One region of the Nocardioides sp. SRI_004 genome, then DNA from elsewhere that is predicted to be linked to it. Evidence: riboswitches for the same ligand, from Rfam matches in the RefSeq annotation. Region 1 holds a riboswitch; the other holds the start of a gene.
What was found. Region 1 has a riboswitch for thiamine pyrophosphate ahead of AC2YHB_RS00195 (thiamine ABC transporter substrate-binding protein). Riboswitches for the same ligand answer to the same signal wherever they lie in the genome.
Positions count from the first base shown of each region.

Region 2: another riboswitch for thiamine pyrophosphate. It lies ahead of thiE (thiamine phosphate synthase); the one in region 1 lies ahead of AC2YHB_RS00195 (thiamine ABC transporter substrate-binding protein).

Region 1 is NZ_JBYCZV010000001.1:32,183-35,358, forward strand. It holds gene AC2YHB_RS00185 (SDR family oxidoreductase) at 1-562, shown strand, start outside; gene AC2YHB_RS00190 (MBL fold metallo-hydrolase) at 573-1,646, shown strand; TPP riboswitch at 1,648-1,754, shown strand; gene AC2YHB_RS00195 (thiamine ABC transporter substrate-binding protein) at 1,746-2,807, shown strand; gene AC2YHB_RS00200 (ABC transporter permease) at 2,815-3,176, shown strand, end outside.
Region 2 is NZ_JBYCZV010000016.1:109,441-112,616, forward strand. It holds gene thiS (sulfur carrier protein ThiS) at 1-143, opposite strand, end outside; gene AC2YHB_RS20350 (FAD-dependent oxidoreductase) at 140-1,153, opposite strand; gene thiE (thiamine phosphate synthase) at 1,315-1,932, opposite strand; TPP riboswitch at 1,923-2,033, opposite strand; gene AC2YHB_RS20360 (NAD(P)-binding domain-containing protein) at 2,037-3,122, opposite strand.

The sequences.
Region 1 (3,176 bases):
CCTCGACGTCGTCGTCAACAACGTCGGCGGCACCATCCCGAACGCCTTCCTCGACACCGACGTGGCCTATCTCGAGGAGTCCTTCCACTTCAACGTCGCGACCGCGCACGCGCTGAGCCGCGCGGCCGTCCCGCTGATGCTCGCGTCGGCGGGCGAGGGCCGGCAGAAGTCGATCACCTCCATCAGCTCGATGATGGGTCGGACCGCTGCCCGCGGCTACCTCGCGTACGGCGTCGCCAAGGCCGCCCTCGCCCACTGGACGCGGCTCGCGGCGACCGACCTGGCCCCGTCCGTCCGCGTCAACGGCGTGTACGTCGGATCGGTGATGACCAGCGCGCTGGAGTTCGTCGCCGGCGTACCCGCCATGAAGCAGCAGATGGAGGAGGCGACACCCCTCGGCCGGATCGGCGAGGCGGAGGACATCGCCGCCGCGGTGGTCTACCTGTCCTCGCGCGCGGGCCAGTTCGTGACGGGCAAGCTGCTCGAGGTCGACGGCGGGATCCAGCAGCCCAACCTCGACCTCGGCCTCCCCGACCTCCAACCCGAGACGGCCCCTCTCTAAGGTCGGGGTCATGAGCACCAAGGGCGTCGCGACCGGTCATGCCATCTCGCCGGACTCCGGCGAGCACTGGGCCAACGAGGGCGCCTGGAAGGTCGCGGACGGCATCCACCGCATCCCGCTGCCGCTGCCGATGGACGCCCTCAAGGCGATCAACGTGTACGTCGTCGAGGGGGACGACGGGCTCACCCTCATCGACGGCGGCTGGTCCATCCCGGTCGCCCGCGAGCTGCTCGACAAGAGCCTGCGCTCGATCGACTCCGGCTTCGGCGACATCAAGCGCTTCCTCGTGACCCACGTCCACCGCGACCACTTCACGATGGCCACCGTCCTCGGCCACGAGTACGGCGCCGAGGTGGCCCTCGGCGTCGACGAGAAGCCCGCGCTCGAGCTGCTCCACCGGGCCTCCCTCGGCGAGATCAAGGGCAGCCCGTTCCTCGAGGTGCTGCGCACCGCCGGCGCCGCGGACATCGCGGACCTGTGGGAGGCCGGCCACGACGGCGAGCTGCCCGACGCGGCGGACTGGGCCTTCCCCGACCTCTGGCTGGAGGGCGACCGCAGCTTCGAGGTCGGCCACCGCGTCATCGACGCGGTGCACACCCCCGGTCACACGCCGGGCCACTACGTCTACGCCGACCGGGCCGAGGGCGTGCTCTTCGCCGGCGACCACGTGCTCCCGACGATCACCCCGTCGATCGGCTTCACCGTGCCGGCCGTCGAGCAGCCGCTGGGGCAGTTCATGGCCTCGCTGGCGCGGGTGCGCCAGCTGCCCGACCTGCGGATCCTCCCGGCCCACGGGCCGGTCGCCCCGTCGTCGTACGAGCGTGTCGACGAGCTGCTCGCCCACCACGAGGAGCGTCTCGAGCTGTGCCTCGCCTCGCTGCGGGCGCGCGGCACGGTCACCTCGCTCGTGGTCGCGAAAGACCTCGGCTGGACCCGCCACGAGCGGGCCTACGACGAGCTCGACGTCTTCAGCCAGGGAATGGCTGCGATGGAGACGAAGGCCCACCTCGACCTGCTCGTCGCGCGCGGCCAGGCGACGTCGGCGGACCGGGCCGACGGGGTGGAGTACACCGCCGTAAACTAGGGCGGTCAGACAGGGGAGCCCGCGCCACGGGCTGAGAGTGCGGTACGCCGCAGACCCTCCGAACCTGATCCGGTTAGCACCGGCGAAGGGAGTCCACCCATGCGTGCGCGCGCACTCACCACGATCACCGGTCTCACGGCGGCGACCCTCCTGGCGGGCGGCTGCTCGCTCGTCGGGCAGGAGGACGACGACAAGGCGGGGGTGCGGAACACCGAGGTCACCCTGGTGACCCACGAGTCCTTCGCGATCCCCGAGGAGCTGGTCGAGCAGTTCGAGAAGGACACCGGCTACCAGCTGACGATCAGCAAGCTCGCCGACGCGGGCGCGCTGACCAACCAGCTGGTGCTCACGAAGGACGACCCGATCGGCGACGTCGTCTTCGGCGTCGACAACACCTTCGCGACCCGGGCCGTGGACGAGGGCGTCTTCGACGCCTACGCCCCCGAGCTCCCGGACGGTGCCGAGGCCTACGAGCTGCCGGGCGACGACGACGACGCGCTCACGCCCGTCGACACCGGCGCGGTCTGCGTCAACGTCGACTCGGCGTGGTTCCGCAGCAAGGGGATCGCCGAGCCGCAGACCCTCGCTGACCTGACCGAGCCCGCCTACAAGGACCTGCTCGTCGTCCCGGCCGCGAGCACCAGCTCGCCGGGCCTGGCCTTCCTTCTGGCCACGATCGGCCGCTACGGCGACGGGTGGCAGGGCTACTGGAAGGACCTCGCCGCCAACGGCGCCAAGGTCGTCAAGGGCTGGACCGAGGCCTACTTCGAGGACTTCACCTTCTCCGGCGGTGACCGCCCGATCGTCGTCTCCTACGACTCGTCGCCGGCCTTCACGCTCAACAAGGCCAAGACCCGGACGACGACGAAGGCGCTGCTCGACGGCTGCTTCCAGCAGGTCGAGTACACCGGCGTGCTGAAGGGCGAGGACACCAACACCGAGGGCGCGCACGCGGTCATCGACTGGCTGCTGTCGCCGGAGGTGCAGGCCGCGCTGCCGCCGTCGATGTACGTCTTCCCGGTCGCCGACGGCGTCGAGCTGCCCGCCGACTGGGCGAAGTTCGCGAAGCGCCCCGAGGAGACCGAGACCGTCGACCCGGCCGAGATCGCCGAGCAGCGGCAGTCGTGGCTGGAGGAGTGGACGGACATCGTCTCGAAGTGAGCTGGAGATGAGCACGGCCGTCGGCGGGGCGAGGGGGCGGACGACGGGACGCATCGCGTACGTCGTCCTGGCCCTGGTCCCCGTCGCGGTGGTGACCGTCTTCTTCGTGCTGCCCGTCGGCGCCATGCTGCACCGCGGGCTGTGGCCCGAGGGCCGCTTCGATCCGGGCGCCGTCCTCGACGTGCTGCGGCGACCACGGACCGGCCGGGTGGTGTGGTTCACCGTCTGGACCAGCACCGTGGCCACCACGGTCGCGGTCGCCCTCGGCCTGCCGGCGGCGTACGTCCTGCACCGGCTGCGCTTCCCGGGCCGCTCGGTGGTCCGTGCCGCGCTGCTGGTGCCCTTCGTGCTGCCGACCGTCGTCGTCGG
Region 2 (3,176 bases), on a different contig from region 1:
GCGCGCGGCACGACCTCCCCGTTGACGGCGACCGCGATGCCGGACCTCGGTGGGTCGCCGAGGCGGGCCCGGAGCAGGTCGGCGACGGTCCCCTCGGCCGTCAGCGCCTCGCCGTTGCAGGTGATCGTGCAGGTGGGGTTCATCGGTCTCCTCCGTTCACGGGGATGGGCGCCTCGAGACGGCGCGGGTCGAGGGCGGCATCGACCGCCCCGGTCTCGAGGTGGTCGGCGACGAGCTGCGCCGTGAGCGGCGCCAGCAGCACGCCGTGGCGGTGGTGGCCGGCGGCGAGGACGACCCCGTCGACGCCGCTCGGCCCGACGAGCGGCAGCCCGTCGACGGTGGCGGGCCGGTCCCGGGCGGTGGCCTCGACCAGCTCGGCCCGGTCGAGCGCCGGCCAGAGCTCCCGGGCCGCGGCCAGCAGCCGGAGCGCGCCACCGGCGGTCACGACGGGCTCGCCGTCATGCTGCTCGGAGGTCGCCCCGACGACCACCCGGCCGTCGCCGCGCGGCACCAGGTAGACCGGCTCCCCCGCGACCCAGCCGCGCACGGTGCGCTCCGGTGGGTCGTCGGAGCGGAGTCGGAGGATCTCGCCGCGCACGCCGGACACGAGGTGCGTCCACGGCTCCGGGAGCCGGGCCCCGGTCGCGACGACGGTGACGTCGGCGCCCGCCGGCTCGCCCCGCACCGGCACCCGTGCCAGCAGCGCGTCACACGCGGCCCGCGGGTCGACACTCGCCTCGCCGGGCAGCAGCGCACCCCCGGCCACGCGGGCCAGCGCCGGCTCCAGCTCCCGCACGCCGGCGCGGTCGAGCAGCCGAGCGTCGTGGCCGTGCCGGGTCAGCAGCTCGGCCTGCCTGGCGACCTGCTGGAGGTCCGCGGCGTCGTACCCGACCAGCAGGGTGCCGGCGCGACGCAGCTCGAGCCCCAGGCGGTCGGCCAGCGCGGGCCACAGCCGCAGCGACGCGGTGCCGAGCCGCAGCACGTCCTCCTCGCCGTACCAGACCTCGGCAGCCGGGCTCAGCATCCCCGCCGCCGCGTACGACGCCCCGCGGGCGGGCCGCGGGTCGACGACGACCACGTCGTGGCCACGGCGGAGCAGCTCGTCGGCGACGGTGAGCCCGACGATGCCGGCGCCGAGCACCTCGACCCGCATCAGGCCATGCCTCCCACGTCAGCGCCGTCGCGAGCGGCGTTTGCGGCCGATCTGGCAAGGCGGGGACGCGAAGGCATGCTGGATCGCACGTCGAGCGACCCCAACGCAGCCAGATCGAGTCGGAAACGTCGCGCAGCAGGCGGTGGCGTGGGAGACATGGCCTAAGCGACTGCCTGCACGAGCTCCTTCGCTGCTGCCACGGGATCGGGATGTCGCCAGATCGCGCCGATCACGGCCACGCCGTGCGCGCCTGCGGCCCGGGCGCCGGTGGCCGTGGTGGCCGTGAGGCCGCCGATCGCGACGAGCGGGAGGACGCCGGCGGCCTCGCGGACCGCGTCCACGCCCAGTGGGGCGGGCAGCCCCGCCTTGGACGTCGTCGCGAGCAGCGGGCCGAACCCGGCGTAGTCGGCACCGTCCGCGGCGGCCGCCTCCGCACCCGCGCGGGTCCGGCAGGTCGCGCCGACCAGGAGGTGCGGCGCCAGCCGCCGGGCGTCGGCGACCGCGAGGTCCTCGGCGCCGAGGTGGACGCCATCGGCACCAGCGGCGAGGGCGACGTCCAGCCGGTCGTTGACGAGCACCCGGGCGTCGTACGGGCGGACGGCGTCGAGCACCGCACGGCTCAGCGCGACGAGGTCGCGGGTCGTCAGGCCCTTGGCCCGGACCTGGAAGCCGTCCACGCCGGCCCGGGCGAGCGCCGGCAACAGCGACAGGTCGTCGGCATCGGACACGAGGCAGGTCAGCCTCGGCACATCGAGGGGAACAGCACGCAGCACAGTCATCTCATCCGTTCCTTCGCCGGCATGATCCGGATCAGGTGTGACGGTCGGAGCGGCTCCAGCTCCCTCTCAGCCCGCTGCCGCGGACTCCCGTGGGTTGTCGACGATCACGCTAGCGCACGGTCCCCGGCGCGCAACTGCGCGTCCAGGAAGCGGCGGACGGCGAGCGCCGCCGCGCGTCCCGCACGGTTGCCCCCGATCGTGCTCGCGGAGGGCCCGTAGCCGACCAGCTGGACCCGCGGGTCGCGCTCCGCGGTGGTCGCGGTCTGCACGTCGGACCCGCTCTGCAGCAGGGCGATCCCGCCGTGCGGGCTGCGCAGGTGCAGCGGTGCGAGGTGGGCCACCGCGGGCCGGAAGCCGGTGGCCCAGAGGATCACGTCGACCCGCTCGAAGCGGCCGTCGGCCCAGCGGACGCCGTCCGGCTCGATCCGCTCGAACATCGGCAGCCGCCGCTCGTAGGCGCCCAGCCGCGCGGCCTCCTGCTCCTGCGGACGCAGGGCGAGGCCGGTCACGCTGACGACGCTCGCGGGCGGCAGGCCCTGCCGCACCCGCTCCTGCACCATCTCGATCGCATGGCGACCGACGTTCTCGTCGAAGTGCTCGCGCCAGACCGGCGGGCGGCGGGTCGCCCAGAGCACGTCGGTCCGCGGTGCCAGCTCGCCGATGAACTGCACGGCCGAGGCCCCGCCACCGACGACGAGCACCCGCTTGCCGTCGAAGTGCTCCGGCCCCGGGTAGTCGGCGGTGTGCAGCTGCTCGCCGCGGAACTCCCCCGCCCCCGGGTACGACGGCACGAAAGGCTGCGTCCAGGTGCCGGTCGCGTTGACCAGCGTCCGCGTGGTCCACTGCCGCGCGCCGGCGTGCACCACCAGCAGGTCGCCCTCGGAGGTCACCCGGTCCACGCGCACGGGCCGGACGACGGGCAGCCGGTGGTCGGCCTCGTAGCGCGCGAACCAGTCGGCGAGGACCGCGTTCGCCCGGTCGGCCGAGCCGCCGGGGGCGGGCGCGTCGGGCAGGTCGGCGACGCCGTGGACGTCGTTCATCGTGAGCGAGTCCCAGCGGTGCTGCCACGCCCCGCCCGGGCGGGGGTTGGCGTCGAGGACCACGTGGTCGAGGCCGAGCCGGCCGAGGTGGTACGACGCGGACAGGCCGGCCTGGCCTGCCCCGATCACCACGGCGTCGTACACGTGCATGGTGGGAGGAACGCTCGCGAGCGCGAAACACGTCCCGGTACCCACTGCGAGTTT